Regions from separate parts of the Streptosporangium sp. OZ121 genome, predicted to be linked through region 1. Evidence: riboswitches for the same ligand, from Rfam matches in the RefSeq annotation. Region 1 holds a riboswitch; each other region holds the start of a gene.

Evidence for each region. A riboswitch is a leader RNA that binds a small molecule or an ion and turns the genes downstream of it on or off. The one in region 1 is predicted to bind cyclic di-AMP.
Region 2: it holds a riboswitch for cyclic di-AMP, as region 1 does, so the genes downstream of both, ACTOQ1_RS13360 (CHAP domain-containing protein) here and ACTOQ1_RS06880 (C40 family peptidase) in region 1, are expected to answer to the same signal.
Region 3: it holds a riboswitch for cyclic di-AMP, as region 1 does, so the genes downstream of both, ACTOQ1_RS19775 (C40 family peptidase) here and ACTOQ1_RS06880 (C40 family peptidase) in region 1, are expected to answer to the same signal.
Region 4: it holds a riboswitch for cyclic di-AMP, as region 1 does, so the genes downstream of both, ACTOQ1_RS08735 (hypothetical protein) here and ACTOQ1_RS06880 (C40 family peptidase) in region 1, are expected to answer to the same signal.

What each region holds. Positions count from the first base shown of each region.
Region 1 is NZ_JBPXMC010000002.1:453,186-458,824, reverse strand. Features, by position in the region: gene ACTOQ1_RS06900 (NYN domain-containing protein) at 1-652, shown strand, start outside; gene ACTOQ1_RS06895 (hypothetical protein) at 700-1,332, shown strand; gene ACTOQ1_RS06890 (NlpC/P60 family protein) at 1,614-2,564, shown strand; gene ACTOQ1_RS06885 (class I SAM-dependent methyltransferase) at 2,675-3,373, shown strand; cyclic di-AMP (ydaO/yuaA leader) riboswitch at 3,703-3,862, shown strand; gene ACTOQ1_RS06880 (C40 family peptidase) at 3,996-4,523, shown strand; gene ACTOQ1_RS06875 (hypothetical protein) at 4,568-5,542, shown strand; gene ACTOQ1_RS06870 (M48 family metallopeptidase) at 5,539-5,639, shown strand, end outside.
Region 2 is NZ_JBPXMC010000005.1:274,791-280,429, forward strand. Features, by position in the region: gene ACTOQ1_RS13350 (DUF6716 putative glycosyltransferase) at 1-313, opposite strand, end outside; gene ACTOQ1_RS13355 (hypothetical protein) at 453-1,493, opposite strand; cyclic di-AMP (ydaO/yuaA leader) riboswitch at 2,309-2,447, shown strand; gene ACTOQ1_RS13360 (CHAP domain-containing protein) at 2,466-3,161, shown strand; gene ACTOQ1_RS13365 (ABC transporter substrate-binding protein) at 3,821-5,173, shown strand; gene ACTOQ1_RS13370 (carbohydrate ABC transporter permease) at 5,257-5,639, shown strand, end outside.
Region 3 is NZ_JBPXMC010000010.1:79,015-84,653, reverse strand. Features, by position in the region: gene ACTOQ1_RS19790 (FtsX-like permease family protein) at 1-517, shown strand, start outside; gene ACTOQ1_RS19785 (hypothetical protein) at 686-1,540, opposite strand; gene serA (phosphoglycerate dehydrogenase) at 1,847-3,436, shown strand; gene ACTOQ1_RS19775 (C40 family peptidase) at 3,936-4,544, opposite strand; cyclic di-AMP (ydaO/yuaA leader) riboswitch at 4,532-4,764, opposite strand; gene ACTOQ1_RS19770 (3-isopropylmalate dehydrogenase) at 4,905-5,639, shown strand, end outside.
Region 4 is NZ_JBPXMC010000003.1:238,925-244,563, forward strand. Features, by position in the region: gene ACTOQ1_RS08730 (DUF4253 domain-containing protein) at 1-268, shown strand, start outside; cyclic di-AMP (ydaO/yuaA leader) riboswitch at 675-826, shown strand; gene ACTOQ1_RS08735 (hypothetical protein) at 1,094-1,921, shown strand; gene ACTOQ1_RS08740 (hypothetical protein) at 2,094-2,465, opposite strand; gene ACTOQ1_RS08745 (roadblock/LC7 domain-containing protein) at 2,478-2,858, opposite strand; gene ACTOQ1_RS08750 (hypothetical protein) at 2,944-3,828, opposite strand; gene ACTOQ1_RS08755 (roadblock/LC7 domain-containing protein) at 3,833-4,213, opposite strand; gene ACTOQ1_RS08760 (DUF4032 domain-containing protein) at 4,358-5,578, opposite strand.

The DNA of each region.
Region 1 (5,639 bases):
GCGGCTGGCCGACGCCGAGCGGCAGCTGGAGTCGACGCGCAGGGCCGCCCGCGAGGGCCGCAGCGTGGAGGACACCAAGGTGCGCATGCTGCTCGACGCCCTGCAGGACGCCGCCGCCGGGCTGCGCAGGGAGCTCGCCCTGCCCTCGGGCATCCACCGTCCCGCCGACTCGGTGGCCTCGGTGGCGCCCGGCGGGCAGGGGGTCCAGGCGGTTCCCGCGCGGGCGCTCGCCGACGACGACCCCGCCCTGCTCGACCAGCTGCTCGCGCTGCCGCAGATCCACCTGATCGTCGACGGCTACAACGTGACCAAGACCGGTTACGGCACGTTCACCCTGGCCGACCAGCGCACCCGCCTCCTCACCGGTCTCGGCGCGCTCTACGCGCAGACCCGCACCGAGCTGACCTGCGTCTTCGACGGCGCCGAGCTGAACGGGCCGGTCCCGGTGTCGGCACCCAGGGGGGTGCGCGTGATGTTCAGCGCCCCGAACCAGATCGCCGACGACCTGATCCGCCAGCTGGTCCGCGCCGAGCCCGCGGGGCGTGCGGTCGCGGTGGTCTCCTCTGATCGCGAGGTGGCCGAGTCGGTCCGCAGGATGGGCGCCAGGCCGGTGCCCTCGGTGCTTCTTCTCCGGCGTCTGGGGCGCGGGTAAACCTTTCGTGGTCGCCGGGCATCGGATCACCCAGGAGGATTGATTCGATGAAGAAGATCATAACGCTCGCCCTCGCCGTCCTGGCCGCCGGAGCGACCGTCACCACACCCGCGGCGGCCACGACGGCCGCCATCCCCAAGGGCTTCCTGCTGTACGAGAAGGACGCCGCCAAGAAGGACGACGACCCCGAGACCAACTGGCAGGTCGGCAACTCGGCGAAGGCCAGGCTGGCCGTCAACCCGTGTGACAGGAGCACGCTGGCCGCGACCGGCCGGGTGGCCGCGCGGACGGTGACCTTCACCGGCGTGCCGGACTTCATGAAGGTCGAGCAGGTGATCCTGTACGGTTCGCGGGCCTCGGCCGCCTCGGCCGTCGCCCAGGTGCGCGCCGCCCTGACCAGGTGCGGGGCCAGGACCGGCTCGGGTACCGGCTACCGCTACGCCTCCTCGCGCCTGACCGGGCTCGGCGACGAGGCGCTGAGGATCTCCGGGCAGGTCTACTACGGCAGGAAAGCCGGGGTGGGCGGCGACCGGAGCGTGCTGGTCAGGAAGGGCAACGCCGTCCTGGTCTACCTCTGGGCGGGCGAGTACGCCAAGCCCGCGAGGAGCGACTGGACCGTTCAGCTGCGTGACGCCAGGAGGATGACCGCCAAGATCTGCGCCATCGCCGCCTGCGGGTAGCGCGACCGGGCGGGGTCCGGGGCGGGCCGCTCCCCGCTCCCAGGGGCAGGAGCGGACCGCTTCCCGCGAAGGCGGACCGCCCCCGTGGCCGGGGCGCCGCCGCTCGCGAGACGGGCGCCGCCGGTCGCGGGTAAAGGGGTTCACCTGCAATTAAGGAGCAAACCCGGCGAAAAGGTGAGTCAATCATTACTTCTTCTGTACTATTCGCCGCAGGTCTGGTGCAGTCGGGAGGCGTTGACGTGGCCGTGGCGGGTTTGCCGGTTGGACTGATTCGGATACCGGTGGCGGCCGGGCTCGCTCTCGCGCTGCTGACGCTGCCGGTGGGCGGAGCGTCCGCCGAGCCGAGGCCGACGGCCGCCCAGGCCAAGAAGAAGCTGGAGAAGCTCAACGAGCAGGCCGACCAGGTCGTCGAGAAGTACAACCAGGCCTCGGAGAAGTGGAAGCGGGCCAGGAAGAAGTACAGCACGCTCAACGAGGACCTGACCCGCCAGAACGAGCAGGTCGCCGGGCTGCGCAAGGAGCTCGTCACGATGGCCGTCAGCACCTACCAGGTCGGCGTGGTCAACGGCTGGGAAGGCATGATCTACCAGGCCGATCCCGGCGCCCTGCTGAGCGGCCTGGCCGCCGCCGACCAGATGTCCACCTCCCGCGCCCAGTCCCTGAACGCCTTCGACGAGGCCACCAAGGCGCTGCGGACCAGCCGGGACCAGGCCAAGAAGGCGCTGGCCGAGGCCGACGAGACGCGTGACGAGCTGGCCAGGGAGAAGGCCAAGGCCGACAAGATGGTCAAGGCACAGACGAAGATCCTGCGCGAGCTCAACGCCTTCAGGACGGGCAACCCCGAGAGCGCCGGGATCCAGTACAACGGCTCCGCCTCGGGCAACGCCCGCGCCGCCCTGCAGTTCGCCTTCGCCCAGGTCGGCAAGCCCTACCAGTACGGTGGCACGGGCCCCGGCGGCTGGGACTGCTCCGGCCTGGTCCAGAGCGCCTGGCGCAGCGGAGGAGTCAGCCTCCCCCGCACGACCTGGGAGCAGTGGAGCTGGGGCGCGAGCCGCAAGGTCTCGCTGAGCGAGCTCCAGCCGGGCGACCTCATCTTCAGCGAGGGTCTCGGCCATGTCAGCATGTACGCGGGCAACGGCCAGATCGTGCACGCCCCGCAGACCGGCGACGTCGTCAAGGTCGTCCCGCTGTCCGCCTACGGCCGCCGCATCGTCGGAGCCGTCCGCCCCTGACCGCGCCGGGCCGCGGTCCCACCGGGGACGTCCAGGCCCCGCCTCGCGCTTGACGGAGCGCCGGGAAAAACCGGATGTGCCGGGCGCGTGGGTACTGCCAGCATCGGGACATGATCAAGTCATGGATGCCCGACGAGCTCGCGTACGCCGGTCCCGAGCACCTCGACGCCGCGTTCGTCGCCGGGTTCGACCGCAAGCAGGGCAGGCCCGACCCCGGGGAGGACCTCGCCGTGCTCGCGGGGCACGGCGTGGGGGAGGCGGCGACGGTCGTGGAGTTCGGCGCGGGGACGGGGCAGTTCGCCCTCGCCGCGGCGCGGCGGTTCCGGCGGGTGGTGGCGGTGGACGTCTCCCCGGCGATGCACGACTTCCTCGGCGCCCGCGCCGCCGAGGAGGGCCTCTCCGGCCTTGAGCGCGTGCGCGCGGGCTTCCTGTCGTACGAGCACGCGGGGCCGCCCGCCGACGCGGTCTACACCCGCCACGCGCTCCACCAGCTCCCCGACTTCTGGAAGGCCGTCGCGCTCGACCGCGTCGCGCGGATCGTACGGCCCGGGGGCGTCCTGCGCCTGCGGGACCTGATCTTCGACTTCCGGCCGGCCGACACCGACGCCGTGCTCGGCCGCTGGCTCGACGGCGCGGCGGACGATCCCGCGCTGGGCTACACCCGCGACGACTACGCCGAGCATCTGCGCACCGAGTACAGCACCTTCAGGTGGCTGCTCGAACCGATGCTCGACGCCGCCGGATTCGAGATCGTCGAGGCGGATTTCCGGGAGTCGATATACGGCGCCTACACGTGCGTCAGGCGCTGAGGTCACCCGGCCGGATCGTCCGGGACCGCTCCACGGGCGGTGAGTGTGATGAAGATTACATAAATCGTGATTTGTCGGACTAGCGAGAAGGGTGTGACGAGAGTCATATCTCAATAGCATAAATAGCCATTATGCAGGGATAACAGGAAGATCAAGAGGGGTAGTAGATCTTCCAATTTGGCGAATGCTTTGCCGAAAGTTGGAGATCGGGGTAACTTCTGGCGTCGCGACGTGCAAGCCACGCCGTCGCGGCGAATGTCGGTCTTCGGGCCGGTGTCCCTATAGAAATCCAACCGGCCGCCGCGCCCCCACCCGGGGGCAGGGCTCATCGCGGCGGCCCGCCGAATCTATGCAGCCAGGAGGCATGGAACCGGGGACCCAAAAGGCCCGATACAGCGTGGCCAGGGGTGAATCGGCGCGTTTGTGCCGTAGGGCATCTTCCAAGCCCGAATCCGTCAGCTAACCCGGTAGGCATCAGTGGAAGTCCCAAGGAGAAATCCTGTCTACCACCCCGTACAACCCCCGTCTGTCGCGCCTTTTCCGCCTTTCCCTCGGCGGCATCGCCCTCACCCTGACCGCCTCAGCCGGAGCGGTCACCCTGGGGTCCACGGCGGCGCAGGCGGTGGACGGCCCCTCCGAGATACTGGTCAACAGCGTGACCGGTGTCTCCGAGAAGGCCGGGAGCACCAAGAAGACCGCCTCTCAGGCCGGGACCAGGGCCAAGGCAGAAACCAAGGCCAAGGTCAAGGTCAAGGTCAAGGTCAAGAAGAGCAGGGCGGCACTGCAGAAGGTCCGGGCCGGTAAGGCGGTCTCGGCGGCCAAGAGGCAGATCGGCGATCCGTACCGGTGGGGAGCCTCCGGTCCCGGAGCGTTCGACTGCTCGGGGCTCGTCCGGTACGCCTGGCGGAAGGCGGGCGTGTCCCTTCCCAGGATCACGCACAGCCAGTACAGGTCGATCAGGAAAAAGGTCTCGTGGAGCAACTTGCGCCCCGGTGACCTGCTGTTCTTCAGTGGAAAGGGCCATGTCGGCATGTACGTCGGCAAGGGCAGGATGGTCCACTCGCCGAGCAGCGGCAAGACGGTCCGTGTCGTGAGGCTGGCGGGCTACTACAGGTCCTCCTTCGCCGGAGCGGTACGGCCCGGGGCCTGAGCCCCGTACGGCGCCCGGCACCCGCGTGAGCACGGAGCCCAGGTATGGAACCTGAGCCCGAGCCCGCGTCGGGGCACGCGCTCGAGCACATGCCCGAGCACGGAAAAGCGGCCCCGGCCCTCCACCAGGAGGGCCGGGGCCGCTCCATGCCGGTCGAGTACCATCGGCTCGTGTCCGTCCCGAAAGGGCGCCGCGCCGTGCTCGCCGGGATGCTGGCGCTGATGAGCGCCGGTCCGTTCGCCGGGACGGGACCCCTCCTGGCCGGAGCCGCGCCCCTCCCTCGCGCCCCCCGCCCCCTCGTCCCGTACGCCTCCCGGAGCCCGAGCGACCCCCGCGACCTGTGGCAGGGCGCCGCGGTCACCGTCCGGGGCGAGCACTCCCTCGTGATCGGCCACGGTGTCCCGGCCGGCGTCCTGCGGGATCTGGCGGCCAGGGCCGACCGGGCCCGCGCGACGATCGCGGCGATCTGGGGGCCGGTCCCCGCGGTCGTCCTCTTCCCCGCCACCGACGCCGAGGCCGCGGCGCTCGCCGGGGCCGGGAGCACCCGCGGCCTGGCCGCGATGGCGACCGCGGACCGGGTGATCGTCCTGCCGTCGGGGTACGCCCGGCTCACCGCGACCGGAAGGGACGTGGTGATCACCCACGAGCTCGCCCACGTGGCCACCGGCGCGACCCGCGGCGGTCGGGTGCCGATGTGGCTGTCGGAGGGCTTCGCCGACTACGCGGGCTACCGCGACGCCGGGATCGCGGTGCGCACGGCCGCCGCCGAACTGGCCGCCGAGGTGCGCTCGGGCGTCCTGCCCGACCGGCTCCCCGGCCCGGCCGACTTCGCCCCCGGCGCGCCGAGGCTCGCGCAGGCCTACGAGGAGGCGTGGCTCGCCTGCCGGTTCGTCGCGGAGCGCTTCGGGGAGAAGGCCCTGGTGAGGCTCTACGGTAGCGATGTCGAGAGCACGCTCGGCCTGCCGGTGGACGAGTTCACCCGAGCCTGGCGCGACTACCTCAGGGAGGAACTCACGTGACGCTGAGCATGACGGACACGCCCGCGGGCGTGCGGTCGGCGGGGTGGGCGCTGGCCGCCCTGGGGGTGGTCACGCTGGCGGTCGTGGCGTTCACCAC
Region 2 (5,639 bases), on a different contig from region 1:
AGATGCCCGGCAGCCCCGAGACGAACACCGGCCGGGGCCGCAGCCCGGCCAGCACCTCGCCGGCCAGCACGTCCACCACGGGCCCCGTACAGGCGACGAGCACCACGTCGGGCCTGAAACGCTCCGCGGTCCGGCGGAGCGCGCGGGCCGACAGCACGGGCGGGTCGGCCGCCGAGCCGGTGACGGCGGCGTGGATCTGCGCCGGCGACGGGGTGATGGGGGTGCGGATGACCGCAAGCTCCGTCTCGCAGCCCGAGGGCAGGTCCCTCAGCAGGCAGGCCGCCCACTTCAGGTAGGAGTCAGAGTCGGCCACGGCCAGGACCTTCAAAGAGAACCTCCGACGGGGAATCCCCGGTTTCGCGCGATTTCGTGGGTGGAGAGGATTCGTTCGTGGAGAGGCGGCACGGCGCGCGTCCCGCGAGCGGCGGGCCCGCCGTGCGCCGGCCGTGAGGTCATGACCCGGTGACTCCCGAGTCGTGATGGGCGAACCTCGACAGGTGGGAGCGGAGCGAGGGAACCGCCTCGGCCGTCCACCACTCGTCGGGGACGTCCACCGTCTCCACGGCGACGCCCCGTGCCGAGAGCAGCACCCGCAGGGAGGTGACCGCGGTGGACGGCAGGCTCAGCACCCGCTGCTCGGCGGCGAGCCCGCGCAGGGTCATCTCGGCGGGGGTCCCGCCGTCGTAGACGGTGATCCCCGGCTGCTCCCCGACCCGGGCGAGGTCGTCGGGATCCTCGCGGCGGTGCGGGAAGTAGGCCACCGGACCGGCCGAGCCGAGCCCGGCCAGCCAGCTGAAGTAGCGGTCGCGGTGGATCAGGCCGTTGCGGACCAGCGAGGTGCCGAGGACGACGGTGCGCTCCTCGGGACGGGGCCCGCGCAGCGGCTGGGAGCGCAGCCAGGCGAAGTCGTGGGTGACCAGCTCGGCTCCCCCGGCGCGTACGGCCTTCGCCAGGTCGGGGGGCACGGGCAGCGCGGTGAAGATCGACAGCCGCCCCGAGCGGGCGGCGGCGCGCAGCCTGAGCCCGGCCGCCGCGCCGAGGACGGTCCTGAGCCTTCCGGCCTTCCCCCTGGCCCTCAGCAGGGGCGTTCCCATCCTGCCGGTGAGCAGTTCCAGGAGCCGGATGGTGGCGAGCCCGTCGTCGACGATCACGATCCGGCCCGGGAGCGCGGTGAGCCAGCGGAACTGGACCTTGCCGGAGAAGGCGTCGCCCACCACCCAGGTCTCGCCCCGGCGCGGCCGGGGCATGTCCAGCCTGGCCGCGGTGAGCTCCAGCCCGCTGGGCAGGGTGAGACGGTCCAGCTCGCGACCCGTCACGGCCAGCGGGCGGAGTTTCGCCCTGGGCACGAGATGGCTGCGGGCACCGAGCAGCCCGGCGTGGTGGGCCTCCACCGCGCAGAGCATCTGCAGCGGGGACTCCACCCAGGCAACGGCCGAACCCTGTTCCCGCGCGTGGTCTCGGCCGTCCTCCACGCCGGGCGATGACCCGTTCACGACTGCCACAACCTAACCCGGCGGCCTTAAGCGCCCGGGAACTGCGGGTGAACAGCCGACCACGCTCGACCGCCGGTGCGGCGGGTTCTCCGCCCACGGCCGTTCCAGGCCGACCGGCCCGCTGTTCGCCCTGACGCGCCCTTGTCCCGCGCGCCTTTACCTCCGCGGATGACAGGGCCGTCTGGAAAGCGACTTCCTTTACCTCTCGCCTTTACCTTCGCGGGCGTCGAACCCCTCCGAGCGCGCGTTTCTTTACCCTTCGGGCGGCCAGGCCGGCCGGCGGCCTGATCGCGTCGCTCTCCCATCGCTCTGAGCTGCGGAAACCCCGTCAGGCGCGGGTCGAGGACCGCCGGATCCCGAGCGCCCTCTCCTGGCCTTCCATGGGAGAACCCCTACCATCCGAATACTTTTTACTATCGAACACATATTCGAACAGATGAGGGCACACCATCTCGGACCAGGGGGTTCACCCGCGCACCTCAGCACTCCCCGGCCGGCGGCTCGCAGGCGGGTCCGGAAACCCGGGATCGCCGCGGGGGCAGGGGATCCCGGCCTCGGTGGGGCGTTCCCCCACCCGCCGGAAGGAGGCGCGGCCGGCGCGGCCTCACCCCACCTCCCGGGCCGGGCGGCACCCCGCGACACCGACCCGATTCGGACGTATTCCCAAGTCAAGGCAATATGTCCTACTTGTAATCGTCTGTCCGTCTGGCGTACCTTCGTCCTATTCATGGCAATTGCCTAGGTCTATCCAGGTCTGTGCATTGCCGTCACATTGCCCGACCGTGTCCCACCTGGCGGAGACCTTCCGCCGTCGGTGAGCACGGCCGCCGAATCCGCGAGGTCTGCGGAACCGGGGAACCACGTTCCTGGGGTGAATCAGCGCACTCGTGCGCCGTAGGGCACTTCCCAGCCCGAACCCGTCAGCTAACCCGGTAGGCGGAATGGAAGCGAAGCAAGGAGTCGAACCCCCGTATGGCTAAGCATCGCCTCATCTCCACCCCCCGCGCGGCATGCGCCGTCCTGGGCGCCTGTGTCGCCCTGGCCACCGGCACCACCGGCGTCGCCCTGGCCGACGGCCACGGCGTCGTGAACGCACCCCCCGTCGACACCAAGGCCCAGGATTCCAAGGCCGCCAAGACCCCGCTCCAGATCGTGGCCGAGAGGCTTCCCAAGGTCTCCGCGGCGAAGGTCCTGGACATCGCCTCCAAGCAGATCGGCATCCGCGAGAACTCCCGGGGCGGCGGGACCAAGTTCCACTCCTGGTACATGTCGAGCCCTCGCGCCAAGGAGACCCTCGCCCGCGACGGCGGCAACACCGTGTACGACTACGCCAACGCCCCCTGGTGCGCGATGTTCGTCTCCTGGGTCGGCGAGATGGCCGGCATCCGCCCCACGATGGGCTGGGACGCCTACACCGTAGCCCACGCCAAGTGGTTCAAGGACAACGGGCACTGGGGCACCATCCCCACCCCCGGCGCCGTCGTCTACTTCGACTGGGCAGGCGGCAAGAGCATCGACGGCATCGACCACGTCGGCTTCGTGAAGAAGGACAACGGAGACGGCACGATCACCACGATCGAGGGCAACACCGGCAACGGCGACGTCGAACAGCGCGTCCGGCCGGTCTCCCAGGTCGTCGGCTACGGATACCCCGTCTACTCCGACTGACCCCGCGCCCGCCGCCCGCGCCCGCCGCCCCCCGGCGGCGCGGGCGTCCCGGCCCCCGCCGGTGAGCGGCTGCCCGGTCCACCCGCTCCCGGGGGCGGCGCTCGTTCGAGCGCCGCCCCCGGGAGCGTTCCGTGTCCTCGCCCGTCCCACCCCGGCGACGCTCGTCACAGCGCCCGGCCCCGCCCCGGAGACACTCGTCACAGCGCGCCTCTCCCACTTCCGGCCCGGCGGTCGCCTTCTCGAACCCCTTCCCCACGCCCGCCCCGGTGGTGACGGCACCAGCTCCCGCGGCCCTCGCCCGCGCCTGCCCTGACACTCCCTTGACAACCTTGCGCCGCCGCCACCGGGGACGCCCGCGATGCCCCCCTCCCCGCACGCACACGAAATGCCCCGACTGTATGCCCGTGAGATGGGAGCGCTCCCAATCGCCCTGATGAGGTTTTTGTCCATGTTCGACGCCGATAGTCCTGCCTAAAACGACCGGATGTAACGGTTGAGTTTCGGCATATTGACGTCCCGGTTGCCCATCGTCCACTCTTCGTGGGAGCGCTCCCAAAGCACATTGAGGAACGACCTCGTCGCGAGGACCGCGTTTGTCGGGGACCGGCCCGCGATGTCGCCTCCCAATGATTCGGGCGACCACCTGAGAGGGGTCCGTAATGTTGAACAACAAGCGGCACGGCAAGCTGGCCGCCGTCGCGGTCATGGCGGCCACCGCCCTGGCCATCACTTCGTGCAGTTCCAGCGAGCCGCCCGCGCCCGCCGCGGGCACCGGTTCCGCCGCCGCTCCGGCCGAGCCGGTGACCATCACCGTGCACACCTTCGGCGGCGGCGAGAACTTCGGCTACGACAAGGCCGTGGAGACGTGGAACGCGGCGCACCCGAACATCCAGGTCAAGTACCAGAACCTGACCGACCGGTTCGAGGACGTCTACCTCCCGCAGCTGCTCCAGCGCCTGCAGGCGGGCAGCGGCGCGGCTGACATCATCGCCCTGGACGAGGGCGCGATGGGCCTCATGAAGGCCCGCCCGCAGTTCTTCACCGACCTGGCCGAGTACGGGCTGGACAGCCGCAAGGCCGACTTCCCCGCGGCGAAGTGGGACAACGGCATCAACGCCGACAACAAGCTCTTCGCCCTGGGCACCGACATCGGCGGCATGACCATGTGCTACCGCAAGGACCTGTTCGAGAAGGCGGGCCTGCCCACCGACCGCGAGGAGGTCGGCAAGCTCTGGCCGGACTGGAACGCCTTCAAGGCGATCGGTGAGAAGTTCAAGGCCGCCAACCCCGGCAAGACCGACCCCAAGTTCATTGACGGCCCGAACACGCTCTACAACGTGATCCTGTCGCAGGAGGCGCCGAAGAACGGCAACGTCGCCTACTTCGACAAGAACAACCAGCTCATCGTCGAGACCAACCCGGCCATCAAGACCTCCTTCGACACGGTGAAGAGCTTCAGCGAGGCGGGCCTGACCGCCAAGCTCGCCTCGTTCAGCCCGCCGTGGAACGCCGCGATCAAGAAGGGCGCCTTCGCGACCATGGGCTGCCCGGCCTGGATGCTCGGCGTGGTCTCCGGTGCGGCCGGTGAGGGCAACAAGGGCAAGTGGGACGTCGCATCCGTGCCCGGCGGCGCGGGCAACTGGGGCGGCTCCTACCTGGCGATCCCCAAGCAGAGCAAGCACCCCAAGGAGGCCGCCGAGGTCCTGAACTACCTCACCGGCAAGGAGGGCCACATCATGGCCTTCCAGGAGGCCGCGGCCTTCCCGAGCTCCCTCCCCGCGCAGCAGGACCCGGCGGTCGCCGACCTGAAGAACCCGTTCTTCAACGACGCGCCGACCGGCCAGATCTTCGGCGCCTCGGTCAAGGACCTGCTGCCCGTCTTCCTCGGTGAGAAGCACGCCCAGGTCAAGACCGCGGTGGAGAAGGTGCTCGAGGGCATGGACCAGGGCTCGGTCCCCTACGACCAGGCCTGGACCAAGTTCCTCGAGGCCGGCGTCAAGGCAGCGGGCTGATCCCCGTACCGACCCGCATCGGCCCGGCTGCGGTGATCCCGCGGCCGGGCCGGTCGCCTGCCCCCGCTGAAAGGCTCTGATCGATGACACTGCACGTCGACTCCCCGGCTGCCCCGCCGCGGCCCGGCCCTCGCCGGCCGGCCGGGCGCCGTGGACCGAAGCGGGGCAGTGGGTGGGCCCGGTTCGACCTCCGGGCGACCCCCTACTTCCTCGTCTCCCCGTACTTCCTGCTTTTCGCCGTCTTCGGCATCTTCCCGCTCGGCTACACCCTCTGGGTCTCGCTGCACGAGTGGGAGCTCGCCGGGGACAAGACCCTCGTCGGTCTCGACAACTACATCGAGCTGATCACCGACGCGGCCTTCTGGAACGCGGTGTTCAACACCCTCGGCATGTTCGTCCTGTCGACGATTCCGCAGCTGGTCCTGGCCCTCCTGCTGGCCAACGCGCTCAACAAGCGCATCCGGGG
Region 3 (5,639 bases), on a different contig from region 1:
GCTGGATCTGGAGTGGGGGCTCGCGGGAGTGGTTCCCCGGGCCGACCTCCGGGTCACGATCGAGCGCGGGTTCCAGGGCGACGTCGTCCCCGTGCTGTGGCTGCTCATGGGGGCGGCGCTCATCCTGGTGCTGGGCGGCACGTTCGTCGCCACCGGGCTCGCCGCGGCCGACATGCGGCCCGACCTCGCGACGATGGCCGCCGTCGGGGCGCCGCCGGGCACGCGCAGGCTGGTCGTCGCCGGACAGGCCGGATTCATCGCGGGGCTCGGTGCCCTGATCGGCGCGGTCGCCGGTTCCGTGACCGGAGTCGCCGCGGCCTGGCCCATGACGACCAGGGTGTACAGCGTTCTGCTGGGGCCGGACGGGTCGATTCCCCCTCCCTCGTCAGTGTCGCCGACGATCGAGATCCCCTGGCTTCTCCTCGCGGCCGTGGTGGTCGGCCTGCCGGTGCTGGCCGTCCTGGTGGCGGGGGCGTTCACCCGGACGAAGGTGACCCTGGCCCGCAGGACCGGCTAGCGCCCCGCGACGTCTCGTGGCGAAGGGGTCGCCGCGGGCGGGTGCGGTGGCCCCTCGGAGGGAGCCGCGAGAACGCGCCCCGTCCGGGAAGGCGCCTTTCCACGTGACCGCGTCCGCGGCCGGTCCCCGGAACCGCCCCGCCGGTGCGGCGCACCGGCGGGGCACCGGTCAGTCGGTGACGTCGGCGCAGACCACGTGGGCGCCCAGCTCGACCATCCGCTGCTCGCTGCGCGCGTCGGCGACCCTGGCCATCAGGATCGGCGCCTCGCTCGCGGCGAGCTGCGGCAGCCGGGCGCGCACCCCGCGATGGATGTCCCTGACCACGTCCTCGGCGGCCGACATGTGCACCTTCACGTGCAGCATGATTCCCGGCGCGCCCGAGGAGGTGCTGGCCTCGGAGATCCACACGTGGTGGACGAGCGGGTAGTCGACGAGCAGCTGCGAGATCGCGGCGCGCAGCGCGGGCAGGATCGGGTGGTCGCACCGGCGGTATCCCGGGTCCACCATCTGCATCGGGCCCGACAGGTGCGGCCGGGGCGCCGGGATCCACGGCTGGGAGGGCGCGGCGGGCACCGGCGCTCTCGGCGGGCGCGCGGGCGCGGGACGCGAGACCGTGGCCATCGCCCCGGTCGCGTACGCCGTCGGCGCCGCGCTCGACAGCGCGGGCGTGGGGCCGCTGCGCGTCGAGAGCAGGTAGCGCTGGAGATCCTCGATCGGCACGGCCGCGGCCGCGGGGCCCGCCGCGTCGATCACGATCTCCCGCACGCCGGTGACGCGCTGGATGTCGAGGATGGTGTCGGCGTCGCACGCCGACAGCGAGTGGCTGCCACGGTGCCGCGCGTAGGTGTCCGCCGAGGTGTAACCGAGCAGGACACGATCACCGGCCTGGGTCGTGCCGAGCACGACGGAGCGGTCGGGTCGCACGGCAACCAGGAGTCCCCATTCGGCCAGCGCCGCAAGCAGCCGGTGCGGATCGCCGTGCTGCGCGAGCACGTTGCCGAGAGCGGGGTTCCCGATGCTCATATGAGGAACGATAGGTAGTGGACCACGGCTTATCAGGGTAATCGCGAAGTTTTCTTGGGATCAATACCAACTTGAATTTTGGGTGCATGAGATCTGTCAAGGACGGGTAACCGCCTCATGGGTCGCGGAGCCCTCTCGCGTCCCGCGGGCCTCCCAGGGGCTTCCGGAAGGCCCCGGAAGGCCCCGGAAGGCACCCGGGACGGCGTGGGGCGTCTCGGATCGCGGGACACTCGTGAACGCGTTCACAAGCGCCGATAGACTACGTGAGGTCCGTGCACCCCTCACCGCCTAGTAAGGATCCAGCCTGTGAACAAGCCCGTCGTACTGGTCGCTGAGGAACTTTCCGAGGCCGGTCTCGCGGTTCTGGGCGCGGACTTCGAAGTCCGCCACACCGACGGCGCCGACCGTGCCCAGTTCCTGCCCGCCCTCGCCGACGTGGACGCGCTCATCGTGCGCAGCGCCACGCAGGTCGACGCCGAGGCGATCGCCAACGCTCCCAGGCTCCGTGTCGTCGCCCGCGCGGGCGTCGGTCTGGACAACGTCGACGTGGAGGCCGCCACCAAGGCCGGAGTCATGGTCGTCAACGCGCCCACCTCCAACATCACCAGCGCCGCCGAGCACACCGTCGCCCTCATCCTCGCCTCCGCCCGCAACGTCGCCCAGGCGCACTCCGCGCTCAAGGGCGGCGAGTGGAAGCGCTCGAAGTACACCGGCGTGGAGCTCGACGAGAAGGTCGTCGCGATCCTCGGCCTCGGCAAGATCGGCCAGCTGGTCGCGCAGCGCCTCCAGCCGTTCGGCGTCGAGCTGATCGCCTACGACCCCTACCTGCAGCCGGCCCGCGCCGCGCAGATGGGCGTCCGGCTGGTCTCGCTGGAGGAGGCGCTGAGCGAGGCCGACTTCATCACCGTGCACCTGCCCAAGTCCAAGGAGACCATCGGTCTCATCGGTGACAGGGAGCTCCACACGGTCAAGCCGAACGTCCGCCTCATCAACGTCGCCCGCGGCGGCATCATCGACGAGAACGCCCTCTACTCCGCGATCAAGGAGGGCCGCGTCGCCGGCGCCGGCATCGACGTGTTCCCGAAGGAGCCGGTCACCGACAGCCCGCTCTTCGAGCTCGACCAGGTCGTCGTCACCCCGCACCTGGGCGCCTCCACCCACGAGGCCCAGGAGAAGGCCGGCACCCAGGTCGCGCGCAGCGTGAAGCTCGCGCTCGCCGGGGAGTTCGTGCCGGACGCGGTCAACGTCCAGGGCGGCGCCGTCGCCGAGGACGTCAAGCCGGGCCTGCCGCTGGCCGAGAAGCTCGGCCGGGTGTTCACCGCCCTCGCGGGCGAGGTCGCCACCAAGCTCGACGTCGAGGTGCGCGGTGAGATCGCCTCCCACGACGTCCGCGTGCTGGAGCTGGCCGCGCTCAAGGGTGTCTTCACCGACGTGGTCGAGGACTCGGTCACCTACGTCAACGCCCCGCTGCTGGCCAAGGACCGCGGCGTGTCGGTCGAGCTGGTCACCAGCTCCGACAGCCCCGACTGGCGCAACGTCGTGACGGTCCGGGGCGTCCTCGCCGACGGCCGCGCGGTCTCGGTCTCCGGCACCCTGTCCGGGCCGAGGCAGATCACGAAGATCGTCGAGGTCAACGGCTACCAGATGGAGATCGAGCCGACCGACCACCTGTCGTTCTTCACCTACACCGACCGCCCCGGCATCGTCGGCGTGGTCGGCCGCATCCTCGGCGACCACTCGATCAACATCGCCTCTATGCAGGTGGCCCGTGACGCCAAGGGCGGCAAGGCGCTCATCGCGCTCACCGTCGACACCGCCATCCCGGCCGAGGTGATCGACCAGATCGGCTCGGAGATCGGCGCCGACAGCGGCCGCTCGGTCGACCTGGCCGACTAGCCGTACCGCCGATGTGGCCGCCGCCCCGGAGACCGGGGCGGCGGCCACATTTCGTCTCAGCATGTGAGAAGTGTGTACGCCGGGCGAGACGGTTTTCCCGCGGCCGGGTAACCTGGAGTCAAATGCGCCAGGTTCTCGTAATTCCTACCTGCCGCGGCGAGGCCTGACAGGGGCGGGCCGGCGACTCGCCGCGGTGTCGTGGCGCGTGCCGGCTCCAAGCCCCCGCCGCCGGTCCGTGATCCGGACCCGCGACATCAGGCCTGGTCGGAGTCCCGACCGGAGTCTCGACCACCTTCCTTGCCGGTATGCGACCGAGACGAGATTCGCCATGTACGACATGTATCCCTGGAACCGTCCCGAGGAGACCGAGGACGAGGCCGTCGACGCGCTCCAGACCGCTCTGGACCGCAGGGACAACGGCGGTGCTCCCACCCGCTGAACCCGTTCTCTCCGCCGCCGGGGTCTCCACGGCCTCCCGGCGGTGATCCGCCGGCGTGTCTCATCCGCCGGTCACGGCTTCGGTCGCGAGCTCGACCCGCTTGGCCAGCTGAACCCCCTGCGGGTCGGGACGCACCGCGCCGACGAAGGATTCGCGGCGCCAGGAGTCGAGTTTCTCCTCCTTGACCACGTCGCCGGTCCGCGGGGCGTGAACCATGTAGCCGGGCTTTGTGATCATGCCGACGTGGCCGAGGCCGCTGAAGAAGGCCAGGTCACCGGGCTTGAGATTCTCCCAGGAGATCTTCTTGGAGAAGGCGGCGTACTGGTCGTTGGTGACGCGGGGGAGCTTGATCCCGGCTGCGCCGTAGGCGCGGAGCACCAGGCCTGAGCAGTCGAAGCCGCCGTGGCCGGTGCCGCCCCAGACGTAGGGCGTTCCGCGCTTGGACATGGCCCACTTCACGGCTTTCTGCCAGGCGGGCTTGACGGCCGTGGCCTTCAGCGCGTCCTTCAGCGCGGGGGTGTTGAGCGCGGCGGGCCCGGGGGCGGGGGGCGGGGATGCGGCCAGGGCGGCGGTCGAGGTCGCGCACACCGCGGCGCCGGCGACGATCATGGAGGCGGAGATGGACAGGACACGGGGGAGAACTGTGCCGGACAGGATGATTCCTTCCATAAGGCCGGCCGGGTGAGCTGTCGGGCTCGGGCGTGGAGGCCGCCCTACGGCGCGAGAACGCGCTGATTCGCCCCAAGGAATCCACCTGATGACGGCCGGGAACGCGCTCCGGGGGAGGAGCGGGGTGCCCGGGGTCCGGTAGATCCCGTAAAGAGTGGTTCCCCGGCTCCGTGCGGGCCCGGTAAGGGGATGGCCCGTACGGATTAGGCATTGACGTGAATGGGAGGACCATAACGAAACCTCACGAAACGGTCAATACCAAGCAAAGGCGGACAAAACGATCAGGGGTCCCGCCGGACGAGTGTGTCCGGAGGATGAGACCGGTGTTCGATCACCGAGACGGACCGGTAAGGTGCCTGCATGGATTCGCGTAACATTCGCCTGGCGGTCATCCCCGGGGACGGAATCGGAGTCGAGGTCGTCACCGAGGGGCTGAAGGTCCTCGAAGCGGTCGGCACGAAGGTGGAGACCACCACCTACGACCTCGGGGCCAAGCGCTACCACGAGACCGGCGAGACCCTGCCCGACCCGGTCCTCGACGAACTGCGCGGATACGACGCGATCCTGCTCGGCGCGGTCGGCGACCCCAGCGTGCCCCCGGGCGTCCTGGAGCGCGACCTGCTGCTCAAGCTCCGCTTCCAGCTCGACCACTACGTGAACCTCCGCCCGGTCAAGCTCTTCCCCGGCGTCGAGACGCCGCTGGGCAAGGCCCGTCCCGAGGACATCGACATGGTCGTCGTCCGCGAGGGCACCGAGGGCCCGTACGCCGGTGCGGGCGGCGTCATGCGCCGGGGCACGCCGCACGAGATCGCCACCCAGGAGTCGCTGAACACCGCCCACGGCGTCGAGCGCGTCGTGCGCTACGCCTTCGACAAGGCGCTGGGCCGCCCCCGCAGGAAGCTGACGCTGGTCCACAAGACCAACGTGCTCACCTACGCCGGCGACCTCTGGGCCCGCACCTTCGACCGCGTCGGCCTGGAGTATCCCGACGTCCAGACCGACTACTGCCACGTCGACGCGGCCTCGATGTTCTTCGTCAGCCAGCCGGAGCGCTTCGACGTGATCGTCACCGACAACCTCTTCGGCGACATCCTC
Region 4 (5,639 bases), on a different contig from region 1:
CGCCCTGAACCACAACGAGTGGATGGTCCCGCTCGCGGCCGTCGTGCGCAGCTGGGAGGACAGGTTCGGGGTGCGGGTGGTCGGGATGGGTTTCAACACCCTCGACCTCAGCGTCGCCGCGCCCCCGACCACCTCCGAGCACGCCCTGCACGTCGCCGCGGAGCACTGGACGTTCTGCCCCGACAGCATCATCCAGGGGGCGGGGAACCTCATCGACTACGCCGAGCAGATCAAGGGCAGGAACGCCTGGTCGTTCTGGTGGGACTGAGCGGGACCGGGCGGGACTGAGCGGGACCGGGCGGGACCGGGCGGGATTGATCGGCCGGGGACGGCCCGCGGGGCGGGCTCCCCTTGGGCGAACCTTTGCGCAAAGGAATCGGCGGGCCGGGGAGGGCTCGCGGGGCGCGCGTTCTCCCGCGTGGATCTCCCGTGGATCTCCGGGCGCGGGGCCCTGGAACGGGGCCAGGGAAGGGGTTCCGGGGCTGGACACCGAGATGGGGGAGACATCCGCGCTGGTAGGACGGGTGTTGGCCTGGCGGGGCGATCGATGAGGCTTCCTTGAAGCTTGTAGGTAGATCTTCTGGGGTTTTCATGGTGTTTGCTTTGCTTTGTCCGGTTTGGGTGGGTAGTGTCCACAGTCATCGGTAGGCGACCTGCCCTTCACAAGAGGGAGCGGCCGGCCGACGTCGAATCCCGAGGGCCCCACAGGGGCCCCGGAGCCGGGGAACCACTTTTCCGGGGTGAATCCGCCGCGACCACGCGGCGGTAGGGCAACTCCACCGCCCGAACCCGTCAGCTAACCCGGTAGACGAGATGGAGAGGAGATCCCCTCATGGATCACCGCGTTACCACGTCGGTGCAGCCCTTGTCCGTGCCGACCACCTGAACTTTTCCCCCCTTCCGCCGACATCCCCCGTTCCCCCCGGACCTTCTCGCCGCGCCTGATCGCGGCACCTTCCAGATCGTGCTCCGCGTAGCGATTGCCCGAGATTCCGGCTACGCCCCCTTTTCCGACGAGCGCGTCCCCGCCCGTGCACCCCTTCGGTGTGTCGCACGTGGCTGCCCCGTTCCCTCGCGAAAGAGCCTTTTCTCCATGCGCCCCTTCTTTGGTTTGCACAAGAACGGCCTGAGCAAGTTCACCTGGCAGAAGAACAAGCCCCGCGGAAGCCGCCTCGCAGCCGCCGCCCTGGTCGGCGCGAGCGTCCTCGCCGCCACCGGTGTCGCGGTGGCGCTGCCCGCCTCCACCTGTTTCGCCGCCACCGCCGACCCCGAGGTCGGGGTGGCGAAGGCCAGCGCCGAGTCCGTCCTCCTCCAGGGTGCGACCACGGCCTCCTACTTCTGGGACGACTCCTCCGGCCGGGCCGGTGACACCGGTCTGCCCGCCAGCGGCCGGCCGATGCAGAAGGGCATGATCGCCAGCCCGAGCTGGCCCCTGCTCACCGAGGGCTACATCATCTACAAGGGCAAGAAGGCCAAGTTCTTCGTCGGCGACCGCGGCCCCGGTTCCCCCTCGAACCAGGGCATCATGATCGACATCGACGCCAAGACCTTCGCCGACCTGACCGGTGGAACGTTCAACGCCGGCACGCTCGGCGTGGACGGCAACGGCGGGATGGGCCACATCGACATCCAGTACGTGGTCACCAAGTGGGGTAACGGTACGGGGATAAAGAACCACCCCGTCGCGTTCTCCACCGGTGCCTGGAGCCGCAGGGACACCAGCCCGGCCAAGCCCCCGACGGTCGTCTTCGCCAAGGCCCGGGAACTGGGGATAGGCGTGCAGACCCAGCTGGCGAGCGCCGCGGCGCGGCCGTGGGCCGGCAAGCCCAAGGTCATGGTCGAGCCCGCCTCCTGGCACGCCCCGGCCGGCGTGGCCGTCGCCGGTGCCCGCGCCGCCGAGATCGGCGCGGGGAAGGGCTGAGCCGGAGCCGCCGCCCTCCGGAGTCCCGCTCCACCGGAACTCCCTGGCAGGGGCCCCGCCCCGCCGGAGTCCTCCGGGAACGCTCGGAAAGGACTCCGGGAACGCTCAGAAAAGACGCAGAAAGGACTCCGGTGCGGTCCGTGCCTCCCGGGGCACGGACCGCACCGGAGGATCAGACCTCGAGCTTCTCCTCGATGCCGCGCAGGGTGTGCCGCGCGAGCGCGAGGTTGGCCCGGTTCCGGTCGAGAGCCAGGTAGAGGAACAGCCCTTTGCCGCTCCGGCCCGAGACCGGGCGGATCACGTGGTACTGCGTGCCGAGCGTGATGAGGATGTCCTCGATGCCGTCCTTGAGGCCGAGCGACTCCATGGTCCGCATCTTGGCCTTGACGACCTCGGTGTTACCCGCGGCCGCGATCTGGAGGTCGAGGTCCTTGGACCCGCCGAGCGCGCCCAGCGCCATCCCGCTGTTGTAGTCGACGACGACCGCGCCGACGGCACCGTCGATCGCCATCATCTCCTTGAGCGAGATGTCCATGTTGCCCATTGCTGTCTCCGATCACTGGGGTATCGATGTGCGCGAGCCGGCGGCGGCCAGTCTGGCCGCCGTCTTGCGGCCCTCCAGCCGGAGCAGCCCGAGGTTGGTCCCCGGGCGCGCCAGGACTGTGAGGACGATCTTGGGTCCGGCGGCGTAGAACGCCGCGTAGCCGTTGGTGCCGGAGATCAACGTCTCCTCGAAGGTGCCCTTGCCGGCCATGCTCGTCATCCGGCGGCTGAGGGCCAGTACCGCGGAGGAGAGCGCCCCGGTCTGCTCGGTGTCCCTGTCCAGGTCGCTCGCTATCGTCAGACCGTCGACGCTGCACGCGATGCTCCCGTTTACGTCGGGTACGCGTTCTCGCAGCGCCGCCATCTCGCGCCGTATCTCCTCACGCAGTTCCACCGGCATCCTCCTTCCGATCAGCTTCAGCGTCCGCAGCCTTATCGGCATGTGACCGGGCTCAAGTCGCTCAAGTCGCTCAAGTCGCTCAAGTCATCGCCTCCAATGCGTTCCTGAGCCGGATGAGCAGGCTGACGTCGGCCGGGTCCCCGTTCGCCCTGGGGAGCCAGTCCGACGTCTCCGGAGAACCCGTGCCGGCCGCCGGGATCTCCGTGGCACCCCTCGTCCGCCTGGGCAGCGGTGCCGGTGCCTCAGGAGTCCCGGGAGTCCCGGGAGTCTGTGCCGGAGCGGTCTCCGGGAGGCGGAGCAGCCCGGACGAGGCGAGCTGCCGTACGGCGAGCAGTACCGAGTACGCGGGACGGCCCAGCTTGCGCGCCAGGTCGGCCGGGGTCGCCGTGGAGTCGGCGCCGACGAGCACCTCCCACTGGAGCGAGCTCAGCACCACCCGCTGGGCGCCGATGCGTCCCAGCGGGACGACCGGGAGCGTGTCCAGCTCCGCGGACGGCCAGGTCTGTTCCAACTGCGCCTTCCTTCGCTCGCACTCCCGGAGCAGGCCGGTCGCGTCGAAGTACCACTGCGGTCCGAGCCAGTGCCGCTCTCCCCGCCGGAACCTGGGCCGGTGCCCGGTGGCCTGCAGCAGGAAGTACGCGGCGTCGAGCACCGCGCTCAGCACGCAGAACTCCAGTTCCCCCCTGGTGAGCAGGCCCCGCGCGACCAGCTGCTCGCCCCCCGACGGCTGGGGGGTCAGCGCGTCAGGTGGCCGGCGGCCGGCGGCCTGCCTGACCTGCCGTACGGCGTGGGCGGATATCCCGCGGCAGGCGCCCAGCAGGTCCTCCAGCCGGGGGGCCGCCGCGCTCTCGGCGTAGGTCACGCGACCGTCGGTGAGGTAGATGACCCCCGCCTTGCCGAGTCGCAGGGAGCCGGTGGCGTGGTCGCCGGCGAGCCCGCTGAGGATGTTCTCGACGTTCGGCATGATTTCACGTCGATATCAGACGGCCGGAAAGGGCCTGGAGCCGGTGGCGGGCCAGTGCCAGGTTCGAGCGTTCGAGATCGAGCCTGACATAAATGACCAGAGGGCCGTCGAAAAGCGTTTCCAGCGGCCGCAGCAAATGGTGGCCGCCGTCCGTGGTGATGATCATGTCGTTGATCCGGACCGTGCCGCCGGGCGAGGCGAGGGCGAGCCCGTCGAGCGTCGCGCGCAGGGTCTCGCTCAGCCCCGCGGCCGACCTCTCCACGTCGGCGTGGCGGCTCGCGCCGCCGGTGGCCACCGCGGTCCCGCTGGTCTGATCGATGAGGATCGCGTCCAGGGCGCCGGGGATGGCCATTACCTCGGTGAGGCAGTCTTCGATTCCGAGCACGTGCTCTCCCTCGCCAGCGACTTCAAGCGTCGCCCGGTCAGCGTAGGGACACCTCTCGGTAACCGAACTTCCTCGCTAGGGCTTTGATAGGAGAAGGCATACGATTCTCCAACCGAGTAGGAAGTTACATACCCTGGGTGGAAATCAACCCGTTGGCTCGTCGGTGATGAGTGCCTTTTCGTCCGGCTTGAAAACAAGAATGTTCTTCACATAGGAATTCACCGCGGCGGGCAGCCCGACGTCGTTCCCGGCCTCCTCCGACATGTACCAGCGGTGGTCGAGCACCTCGTGGAAGAACTGGGCGGGCTCCAGCTTGCCCCGCAGCTCCTGGGGCACGGCCAGCACCGTGGGCTGGAAGACCTCGGCCAGCCAGCGGTGGGCCACGATCGCCTCGTCCTCGTGGCGGAGGCCGTGCGACACGCGGAAGGAGTCGAGGTCGTTGAGGAGGCGCCTGGCCTGGTTCTCCTCCACGTCCAGGCCGGTCAGCCGCAGCAGCCTGCGCTGGTGGTGCCCGGCGTCCACGACCTTGGGCCGGACGATCAGCCGCCCGGTGCCCGCCTTGCGGCGGACCATCATCTCCGCGACGTCGAACCCCAGGGAGTTCAGCCGGCGGATCCGCTGGTCGATCATGTGCCAGTCGACCTCGTCGATGATGTCGTCGGAGGTGAGCTCGCTCCAGAGGCGGTGGTAGCGGCGGACGACCGAGTCGGCGATCTGCTCGGGGTCGATGGAGGGGTGCAGCAGCTCGCCCGCCTCCAGGTCGAGCATCTCGCCGAAGATGTTGGTGTGCGCGACGTCGATGTCGTACAGCCGCTGGCCCTCGCTGAGCATGGGGTGCAGCTCGCCGGTCTCGGCGTCGACCAGGTAGGCGGCGAAGGAGCCCGCGTCCCGGCGGAACAGGACGTTCGACAGCGAGCAGTCGCCCCAGTAGAAGCCGCTGATGTGCAACCGCACGAACAGCACGGCCAGGGCGTCGAGCAGCCGGTTGAGCGTCTCCGGCCGGACCGTCCCGGACATGACCGCGCGGTAGGGCAGGGAGAACTGCAGGTGCTGGGTGACGAGCGCCGAGTCGAGCGGCTCGCCGTTCGCGTCGGTCCGCCCGGTGACCACGGCCACCGGCTCGACGGACGGGGTGTCCATCCGGCTCAGATCCCACAGCAGGCGGTACTCGCGCTTGGCGTAGTACTCGCTGATCTCCTTGATCGCGTACACCTTGCCCGACAGGCGGGCGAAGCGCACCACGTGCCGGGAGATGCCGCGGGGCAGGGAGACCAGCCGGTGCTCGGGCCACTGCTCCAGCGGGACGTCCCAGGGCAGGCGGATGAGGTCCGGATCGCTCGGGGCGCCGGTGAGCTGGAGGGGCATGCGGTCAGTCCTCGCGACGGGAAGTCCGGCGGTGTGCCGGTCGGACGGGTGGTCGTGCCGT